Regions from separate parts of the Planococcus alpniumensis genome, predicted to be linked through region 1. Evidence: riboswitches for the same ligand, from Rfam matches in the RefSeq annotation. Region 1 holds a riboswitch; the other holds the start of a gene.
The links. Region 1 has a riboswitch for FMN ahead of ribD (bifunctional diaminohydroxyphosphoribosylaminopyrimidine deaminase/5-amino-6-(5-phosphoribosylamino)uracil reductase RibD). Riboswitches for the same ligand answer to the same signal wherever they lie in the genome.

Region 1 (5,332 bases):
CATCTAGCGAAAGGGAGCTTTTTGATTGGCTGCAATTGGAAGCGGTTCTCTTGACCCATAAGCGGCTGCTTGTTATAATTACTTTTAATTAAAGATATTTTAATTCGAAATAAAGAGGTGAAATAAATGGAGTTCTCCAACCAGAACCTGAAAGCTGTGACGGTTTTGATTCGCGCCGCGGATGCGGTCCATGACGCCATTAAACGCGACGTTGCGGGATATGGCTTGAACGCGACCGAATTCTCGGTGCTCGAACTGCTCTACCATCAAGGCCGGCAACCGATACAGGCAATTGGCAAGAGAGTGTTGATTGCAAGCAGCAGCATCACCTACGTGGTCGATAAACTTGAGCACAAAGGCTATGTCGAACGGGAAGCGTGCAAAGAAGACCGGCGCGTGACTTATGCCCTTTTGACGGACAATGGCCAGGAATTGATGAAGCGGATTTTCCCTGAACATGAACAGCAAATGGATAAAGTGTTTGCCGGGCTTGGGCAAGAGGAAGTAGCAGAGTTGATCGAGAAGCTGAAAAAAGTCGGCTACGAAGCACAAGACAGTATGGAACCGAAAGATAGAATATTAAAAGACAAGGAGCGGTATGCATGAACGAATTGAAAGGGATCCACCATGTAACGGCGATTACGAGCAGCGCCGAGAAGAACTATGAATTTTTTACGTATGTATTGGGCATGAGATTGGTCAAGAAAACGGTGAACCAAGATGATATCCAAACCTATCACTTGTTTTTCGCCGACGATAAAGGCTCTGCCGGGACGGATATGACTTTCTTTGATTTTCCGGGAATCCCGAAAGGCACTCACGGCACGAACGAAATTTACAAGACGGCTTTCCGTGTGCCGACGGACGAAGCGCTTAGCTATTGGGAAAAACGTTTCGACAAATACGAAGTGCAGCATACGGCCATAACCGAGCAATTCGGCGTCAAAACTTTGTCGTTCGCCGACTTCGATGACCAGCAATATATGCTCGTATCGGACGAGAACAACGAAGGCGTACAAGCCGGCACGCCGTGGCAGCAGGGGCCGGTCCCGCTTGAATTTGCCATCACCGGCCTTGGCCCGATCCATATCCGCATCGGCCAATTCGATTACTTAAAGGAAGTATTGGAAAAAGCAATGCATATGCGCGAGATTGCCAACGAGGGGCAACTTCATTTATTCGAGATGGGCGAAGGCGGCAACGGTGCGCAAGTAATCGTCGAACATAATGCAGAATTGCCATCGGGCCAGCAAGGCTTCGGCACGGTGCATCACGCCGCCTTCCGTGTGGCGGATCGCGAAGCGTTGAATGAATGGATCGGCCATATGCAGGAGATAGGATTCTCGACTTCCGGCTATGTGGACCGCTTCTTCTTTGAATCATTGTACGCACGGGTCGCACCCGGGTTGTTGTTCGAATGGGCAACGGATGGCCCAGGCTTCATGGGCGACGAGCCATATGAAACACTCGGGGAGAAACTCTCTTTGCCGCCGTTCTTGGAACCGAAGCGCGAACAGATTGAAAGCATGGTGCGCCCGATCGATACCGAGCGCAGCACGAAGAAGATCGATAAAGAATACCTATAAGGAAAATTTAGCACTGCTCATAATGGGCAGTGCTTTTTCATGGTGTGGCAAAGAAGAAAGAATGTACAAAAACCTAAAGTAATGGGGCGATTTTGGGAACTTATCCTACTTATGTACGTAAGTATAGATAGTACAAGGAAGGGGAGAAGGGCGATGCCGAAATGCCAAAATTGCGGAACGACGTGGACGTGGGGGCAGACTGTCTGTCGGCTTTTCACACTGGGGGATAGCTTGACCTGCCCAGCTTGCCGGCAAGCGCAATACGTTTCCATGGAATCGCGGAAAAAGACCAGCTTGTTTGTCTTTGCCGCTCCGCTCATCATGTTCATTTCGGTTGCTTTCGGCATTGACCCGTTTGTTTCCCTTGCCTTATTCCTGGCTTCCTTTTTAGTAATCATGGGCATTTACCCATTCTTTATCGAATTGACAGACGAGCGCGGGCCGATGTGGTGACTGGTCGAAAACCGAGTCTGTTTGTAGGGATTGAGTTGGCTGCACGCAAAAAATGAAGATTCTTTTCTGGACAGCCCCTGAAGCTTGCGCTAAACTTACAGATAATCATCTATAGCGTTCTTCGGGGTCGGGTGAAATTCCCAATCGACGGTAACGGAGCAATCCGAAGCCCGTGAGCCTTTCGGGGCAGGATTTGGTGCAAGTCCAAAGCCGACAGTTAAAGTCTGGATGGGAGAAGAACAGTCAAGCAGCCTACTAGCAATCGCTTAGGTTTCTTTGATATGCACTTTCAAGGCCCCTTTCTTTTATGGAAGGGGCCTTTTTTGCATACTGTGGATGATCAACTGAATAGTATTCCTTCGGGGTCGGGTGAAATTCCCAATCGACGGTAACGAAGCAATTCGAAGCCCGTGAGCCTTTCGGGGCAGGATTTGGTGCAAGTCCAAAGCCGACAGTTAAAGTCTGGATGGGAGAAGGAAGAACACGGAAATTATAGAGTTATCTATAGTTCTATTTCCTATTGTCTTCGAACCCATTGGCTAAACAATGGGTTTTTATTTTGTTCTGAAAGGTGTGATCAAGTGGACGACCAGCAAATCATGAAGCAAACACTGGAGCTGGCGCGATCAGCTGCTGGGCAGACGTCCCCCAACCCGCTCGTGGGGTCGGTGATCGTCAAAGATGGCCGCATCATCGGTATGGGCGCGCATCTAAAAGCGGGACAGGCGCATGCAGAAATCCATGCGCTGAATATGGCAGGCAGTGAAGCGCGAGGCGCGGATTTGTATGTGACGCTGGAGCCTTGCAGCCATCATGGCCGGACAGGCCCTTGCGCAGACGCGATCATCCAAGCTGGCATTCGCCGTGTCGTCGTCGCTGTACTGGACCCGAACCCGCTCGTTTCAGGCCAAGGTATCAAAAAGCTTGAAAACGCCGGGGTTATTGTAGAGACCGGCGTCTGCGAGCAGGAAGCTGCAGAGCTGAACCGGATGTTCTTCACCTTTATCCGCAAAAAGCGGCCGTTCGTCACATTGAAGCACGCGATTACGCTGGACGGCAAAATCGCTGTAGACGGCGGCCGTTCGGAGAAAATCACGGGGCCTGAAGTGCAGCGCGATGTCCACCAACTGCGTTTGCTGCACGACGCCATCCTCGTTGGCGCACAGACGGTTGCACTTGATAACCCCCGCTTGACCAATCGGTTTGCCGACTCCCAGAGGCAGCCGATCCGCGTCATCTTGGATCGCCATTTGCGCCTCCCGAAAGAGAGCCACATTATTCAAGTACCTGATGCCCCTACTTGGATTATCGTCGGATCACAAGCCGATATTGACAGCCGCGGCGCATTTCCGGACCATGTACGCATTTTGCAACTGGATACGCCGGATGTGGAAATCGCCGCTGCACTGGAATTGCTTGCCGAGCATAAGGTGTTATCAGTCCTTGTGGAAGGCGGCCAAAAAATCAATACCGCTTTCTTGAAAAGCGGGCAAGTAGACGAAATTGCTACGTATATCGCACCGATTATTCTCGGCGGCGAAGGAACCGTTTCCGTATTCGGTGATCTGCAAACCAGTTCCGTGTCAAACGGCATTCGCTTGGAGACGCAGAAGGTGGAACGCCTCGGAACGGATCTGAAGATCATCTCCACATTAAAGGAGTGACACAAATGTTTACAGGCATTATTGAAGAAACCGGACAACTCGCCGGTATCAAGCGCGGCGCTTCGAGCATGGAAATGACGATCCGAGCAAATGCTGTCCTGGAAGAAACGAAAATCGGCGACAGCATCTCAGTGGAGGGTGTCTGCCTGACGGTGACTTCATTGTCAAGCGGACGTTTCACGGTGGATGTCATGCCGGAAACATTCCACGGCACGACCCTTTCTTCATTGGGCACATCCAGTGCCGTCAATTTGGAACGTGCCATGGCGGCGAATGGTCGTTTCGGCGGGCATCTTGTCGCGGGCCACATCGACGGGGTCGGCAAGATCTTGCGCAAGCGCCCACAGGAAAATGCCATGTATATCGATATAGCGGCGCCTCCTGAATTGCTTGCGCAGTCAATCGTCAAAGGGTCCGTCGCGATTGACGGCATCAGCTTAACTATCTTTGAACTCAGCGAAAATCATTTGACCGTTTCGCTCATCCCACATACAGCGGGAGAAACGACTTTGGGCAGCAAAAAAGTGGGCGATTCGGTCAATCTCGAAACCGATATGTTCGGGAAGTACGTGCAGCGTTTTATGGAGCATGCGCCAAAACAACCGATGAACGCCGATTATTTGCGGCGCCACGGATTTTAAAGGAGCAAAACCGATGCTAAATACAATTGAAGAAGCAGTAAAGGATTTGCAGGCAGGAAAAGTCATTATTCTGGTAGATGACGAATCGAGGGAGAACGAAGGCGATTTTGTCTGTCTTGCAGAACATGCGACGCCTGAGAATATCAATTTCATGGCAACGCACGGCAGGGGGCTCATCTGCACGCCGGTCTCGCCGGATATCGCCTTGCGCCTGAAACTCGACCAAATGGTCAGCCATAATACCGATCACCACGAAACGGCATTTACCGTCAGCATCGACCATAAAGATGCCAAGACGGGCATCAGTGCCTTTGAACGGTCGGACACGATCTTGCAGATGCTCGATACGAAAGCCGTGCCGCAGGATTTCAAACGGCCGGGGCACGTCTTCCCGCTTGTCGCAAAATCGGGCGGCGTTTTCCAGCGCCAAGGCCACACGGAAGCGTCAGTCGATTTGGCACGTCTTAGCGGCAGCGAACCGGCAGCGGTCATTTGTGAAATCATGAATCTTGACGGTACGATGTCGCGCATGCCCGACTTGGAAAAGTTGGCGGAGCAGTTCGATATCAAAATCATCACGATCGAGGATCTCTATGCCTATCGTGCAGAGAAAGACCCGCTCCTCAAGCGGGAATCGAGTGTCCACATGCCGACGGACTTCGGTGAATTCCGCATGGTGGGCTATTCCAACCGCCTGGATACAGAAGAGCATGTCGCCATCGTTAAAGGCAATCCGGAATCGGTGGAAGCGCCGATCGTACGCATCCATTCAGAATGCTTGACCGGCGATATTTTTCACTCGCGCCGCTGCGATTGCGGCGCCCAGCTTACGAAATCGCTCGAGCTGATCGAACAAGCGGGAGCTGGAATCGTCCTCTATATGCGCCAGGAAGGGCGGGGCATTGGCTTGTTGAACAAGCTGAAAGCGTATGAACTGCAAGAACAGGGCTTGGATACCGTCGAAGCCAATGAACAGCTGGGCTTCCCG
Region 2 (5,332 bases), 1.6 Mb from region 1:
CCAATTCCTGCGATTTCCGCCGCGTTCCGGCATAAATGATGCCTGGTCCTCCATATGTCGCCACTATGTTTAATAGTTCTTCCAATTTATCGCTGTCATTGTCGAATTTGCGGATATCGTAGCTGATGTTCTTTCGGTCCATCGGATGTGAATAGACGAACGGGTCAATCAATTTTAAATAACGCTTAATTTCATCTGTTACTTTATCGGTCGCCGTTGCGGTCAGCGCCAAGGTTTGTGGATTGCCAAGCTTGGGCAGGACCTCTGCAATGCGCAAATAGTCCGGACGGAAATCGAAGCCCCATTGAGAAATGCAATGTGCTTCGTCCGCAACAAGCAGCGAGATGCCAAGTGCATTCAATTTACCGAGTACATATGGCTGTACAAGCATTTCAGGAGCGATAAAGATGAATTTATAAGTGCCGAGCGTGTTCCAAACCCTTTCGCGATCTTCCGGTTTCATAAAGGAATTGATGGCAATGACCGATTTTTCTCCCATCTTCTTTAATTGGGCAACTTGGTCTTGCATCAGCGATAAAAGCGGCGAGACGATAATGATGGCGCCTGGCAAGATTTTCCCGGGCAGCTGGTAACACAGCGATTTCCCCATTCCGGTCGGCAACAGCGCCAGCACATCACGCCCCGCCAGCACTTGCTCGATCACTTGTTTTTGGCCAGGGCGGAATTCTGTGTAGCCATAAGCGTCGTATAATAACTTTTCAAGATTCATGTGACGTCACCTCTCATCGCTAGCGCCAGCCGGATTTGAAAATAACTGGCTTCCGGCAACCGTTCTTTGATATCCCGCAAGCGCATCGTCTTCAACTCCTTGCTGATATGATGGATGGATTGAAATAAGCGCTCATCCATAAAGGGCGCAGAGCTGAACGCTGGATCGTTCATCGCCATCTCCACGAAATGATCCTCGATTGTACTTGTTTTCAGTTGCCGAAGCTCAGCAATCTGCTGAAGCGAAAATCCTCGTTCGGACAAGTTTTGCGTTCGTTTTGCTGATTCCGTCAAAGCGGATTGCTGGATGATGCCTTCAAGCAAACCCGCGAGCAAGGGATATTCCATGCCTTCAAGAACGTCCAGCCATGCATGCAATGCTTCGACAGCGGCAATTTTCACATCTATCGGCAAGAGGCCATGCTCCATGGCCAATTGATCCCAAGTGAGCCCACCGACACCACACCCCGACAACCGCTCCATTAGGATAGCTTTATGGGCTTCGCTTGTTTTTGCTAATGCTAAGCTGTTTTCGAGTTGGTTTTTGAACGCTTTTTGAACAGCGGATGAACGAAAGTCGATGCGCTTCAAATAAGCCTTGGCCCACGCCTGTACCGTTTCATCGCTGACGACTGGATCAAAGCGCTTTTGGCCTTGCATGAAATTGGACATCGTCTGGACCACCAACGATAGTCGCGCAAAGAACCGATTTTCATTGCCCCTGTACTTCCAGCCGTTCAAGGGCGCAGGTGGAATTTCAAGAGCGAATGCAGAGCCATGGAGCTGGACCTTGTTGTCATTCGGAATCAACAAGCCTTGCGCCTGCAACCTGTCAATGGACGCTAGATAGTCTTGCTTGTCCAGTTTAGGGAGCACTGCAAAATAAGGATGCAGCTTAAAATAGCCAATATCCTGAATCGTTTGCCCTGATTTCTTTCCTTTAATTAAATGATAAGGGGAAGAAACGGTCCGTTGACCGTCTACCGCTTTCATAATCGCTAAAACGACTTCATCGAATCGCACTGAATTACCCTCCTGGCGGTTTTGGGTTGAAAAAATCACGAAATATCTATAGAATAAACACGATAGTATAACTGAACTTGTTCGGAGATAAAGGAGAGGAACTGGAATGGCTAAATATACCATTGTTGATAAAGATACGTGTATCGCATGCGGAGCTTGCGGAGCGGCAGCACCAGACATTTACGATTATGATGATGAGGGCATCGCCTTTGTTATTCTTGATGATAACACGGGGACTGAACAAGTGCCAGATGAGCTGATGGAGGATATGGAGGACGCATTTGAAGGATGCCCGACCGATTCCATTAAAGTTGCAGATAAGCCATTTGAAGGAGATCCACTTAAATACGAAGACTGATCAAAACATAGTCAATAGAAAAAGCGGCCGGAAGAATTATCTTCCAGCCGCTTCTTTTTATGATAAGTAATAGGAACGTTGTTTTTCTATCCATGTATGCATGCTGCCGAAGATCAACAAGACGACGGTCGTAAGCGCCAAGCCTTTGATCAAGTTAAAAGGCAAGATTCCGAGAACAATGGTCGTGTAGAATGCGTTTCCGGTCTGTTCAGGCATATTCAGGAAATACGTATACATCGGTAAGAACACGAAATAATTCAGCAAACTCATGCCAATTGCCATCGTCAATGTACCGATGATTAACCCGAATGCGATTCCTTTTTTTGTGGAAACTTTACGGTAAATGGCATAGACCGGCAAAATGAACAATAGGCTCGTCGCAAAATTCGCCATATGCCCTACAGGCACGCCAGTCGGGCTCCCTGAAAAAATCCAGTCCAATACGTTTTTAAAGAATGCTACCAAGACGCCAGCTACTGGCCCCATCGTGATCGCAGCGATCAACGCTGGCACGTCACTAAAATCCACTTTCAAAAATGCTGGCAACGCCGGCAGCGGAAAATTGAATAGCATCAACACAAATGAGATGCTGCTCAACATCCCGATGACGATCATCGATTGCAATTTCTTGTTCTTCATGTTCCTCTCTCCTTGTCGTGATTCACCAGAAGAAAGGTTCGGAGCGCATGCTGCCCTAAAAAATCCCTTAAGCAAGAGTCGCTTAAGGGAGAGTCAGGCACACTGAATAAACGGTCCGTTGTTAAAAAACGGCATGCGTCCGCACCTTCACCTTCTCCCATCCAGACTATACTGTCGGCTTTGGAATCTCACCAAATCCTGCTTTTTACGGCTCGCGGGCTGATGGACCATGATGTCCAATTACCGCCGGTAGGGAATTGCACCCTGCCCCGAAGATGAATCGATATTTTTTTATACAAGTTAATCTTATAAAAAAAAGACCGCAATGTAAACCATACTGCTTACATTGCGGTCTTTTTTATTTTTCTGGCCAGTCAATGCGGTTGGGCGAAACTGGCAGTTCCAGTTCTTTAGAGAAATCGAAGCCTGCCCATTCCGATTGGATAGTATTGGATATCGCCAGCGATGAACCATATGATTCTGCCGTGAGCGCCATGCTTTCGATCATCTGCATCGCCGCCGCTTTATCCAGTGTCTCCAAATCCAATTGCTCTTCAAATATCAAGTCGGCGTTTGCCCCGTCCACTTCGACGCGGTAGCTGACCCCTTCAGGAACCGGCGAACGGTAATCGTCATTCGGTGATTGCTGAAGCGCCAGTAGCGCATCTTTTACATTCCCAGGCGACATGCCGTAAGCCGGCGCCAAATAAGCTTCACCTGCAGACGATTCTAGCAAATAAAAACTTTGCCCCTTTTCGCCCGGAACGAGTGGTTCCACTGTGCCCATATGGGATAATTGCGCCGCCTCGCCAGCTTCATTCAAGACGCGAATCTCTTGTTGATTCATGAACGTTTCCTCCAGGCTGTAAAGATACAGCGAAGTGGAAGCTGAACCTTGATCGTAGGTTTGGCTATTCGGAAGGAAATGGCTGATGGTCGATCCGTTTTGCTGGAGCTCGCCTTCATATGGATGATAGTCATCAAAACCCAACCCGGATTCATCGATTTGCCCGGAGAATGTTTCATATAACTCGAGCGCAGTTGGCTCTGCCATATCGGTCAGTTGTGTTGGAATGACGAAACTGACCGGCACAACATAACCGTGATAAGCAAGCCCAATGCGCAACACATGTGCATCTTCCAGTTCGCTTTCATAAACTGCGCTCCGCTGTATTTGCGGGTCTTCCGGAGCCAAACTTACTGCCTCGTTAGGCTCTTGATTATCTCCTTGCGCTTGTTCAGCCTGTTCCGTCTGAGCTTCATCTGTCGCCATCGTCGACTCCGCGTCCCTGCTTTCAGTCTCACTGCTGCTAGAGTCGGTGCCATTCTGCTGCAGCAATGAGGCTACGAGCACCGAGATGCTCAGGAATGCGACGATAGCAACCAGCAGCGGCAGCCAGCGCTTTGGCTGCCTTGGAGTTTGTTCTTTATGGGAAAGCTTTTTATACACTTCGGCTTTGGGGCGCTTGTCTTGTATTTTGGGGAAATCGCGCAACAAATTTTCGATTTCTTCATCGTTCCATTTGTCATTCGGCATATTCTCCTCCCCCTTCTGCTTCTAGTAGTTTTTGGCGGAGGGACCGGATTGCCCGGTGCTGTGTCGTTTTGACTTTGCCTTCCGACCACTCCAGGACTTCAGCAGTTTCCGCAATGGAGAGATCTTGGAAATAACGCATAATGATGACCAGTTTCTGATCACCTGTACACAAATCGAGCATTCGGTACAAGCGGACCTTGTCTTCATTGAGCAATGAAACTTCTTCAGGTATTCGTTCAGTTGATACCAATTGCTGGGTTTCCCAGTCAAAAAAATCCATCGAATGCTTTTTCCTCACTGCCGTCTTGCGAAAATGATCGATGGCGACATTTTTGGCGATTGAAAAGAGCCAGGTCTTTTCTGAACTCTTTCCTTGGAACCGGTCGTAAGCGCGCAACACCCTCACATAAACTTCATGCATCAGATCTTCTGCCACATGCCGGTCCTTCACTAAATACACCAAAAACTGAAAGACATCTTGATGATATTGATCGTACAGCCGATGAAACACGGAGTCATTCACGCAACTCCCCCCGTTCCTTGGATTAGTCGTCACGACAACAGAAAAGTTACATCGCCTTCAGCGGCAATGTGAAGATAAACGAAGTGCCTTCGCCAAATTTGCTTTCGGCGCGGATTTCGCCTGAATGCGCTTTGATGATATTGCTGGCAATCGCGAGGCCGAGACCTGTGCCGCCTTTGCCGAGCGTTCTTGCCTTATCGGCTTTATAGAAGCGCTCAAAGACGAACTCCAAGTCTTTTTCTGTAATTCCAGCGCCTGTATCGTTGATCGAAACTTTTGCGTAGTCTCCCATATTTTCGACATGCACTTGCACTTGCCCTCCCTGCGGAGTATGGCGAAGTGCATTATCGATCAAATTCGTCATGACCTGTTCGATGCGGTCTTCATCCAGTTCGGCTGCCGCCCAGTCGTCGAGTTCTGTCGTGAAGCTTAGTTCGATGCCTTTCTCTTTCGCAGCTTGGCTGAATTTCAAGCTCATCCGCTCGAGGGCATTATTGAACTGCACCAATTCTTTGTAGAGGCG

Region 2: linked by a shared signal. The riboswitch ahead of G3255_RS10210 (ECF transporter S component) and the one ahead of ribD (bifunctional diaminohydroxyphosphoribosylaminopyrimidine deaminase/5-amino-6-(5-phosphoribosylamino)uracil reductase RibD) in region 1 are both predicted to bind FMN.

The regions. Positions count from the first base shown of each region.
Region 1 covers NZ_JAAMTH010000001.1:426,271-431,602, forward strand. Annotated here, with positions in the region: gene G3255_RS02275 (MarR family winged helix-turn-helix transcriptional regulator) at 127-606, shown strand; gene G3255_RS02280 (ring-cleaving dioxygenase) at 603-1,586, shown strand; gene G3255_RS02285 (TIGR04104 family putative zinc finger protein) at 1,740-2,039, shown strand; FMN riboswitch at 2,153-2,283, shown strand; FMN riboswitch at 2,391-2,521, shown strand; gene ribD (bifunctional diaminohydroxyphosphoribosylaminopyrimidine deaminase/5-amino-6-(5-phosphoribosylamino)uracil reductase RibD) at 2,621-3,703, shown strand; gene ribE (riboflavin synthase) at 3,709-4,344, shown strand; gene G3255_RS02300 (bifunctional 3,4-dihydroxy-2-butanone-4-phosphate synthase/GTP cyclohydrolase II) at 4,358-5,332, shown strand, end outside.
Region 2 covers NZ_JAAMTH010000001.1:1,985,653-1,990,984, forward strand. Annotated here, with positions in the region: gene G3255_RS10195 (RecQ family ATP-dependent DNA helicase) at 1-730, opposite strand, end outside; gene G3255_RS10200 (YpbB family protein) at 727-1,752, opposite strand; gene G3255_RS10205 (ferredoxin) at 1,859-2,110, shown strand; gene G3255_RS10210 (ECF transporter S component) at 2,168-2,749, opposite strand; FMN riboswitch at 2,895-3,030, opposite strand; gene G3255_RS10215 (hypothetical protein) at 3,108-4,286, opposite strand; gene sigX (RNA polymerase sigma factor SigX) at 4,276-4,809, opposite strand; gene G3255_RS10225 (ATP-binding protein) at 4,856-5,332, opposite strand, start outside.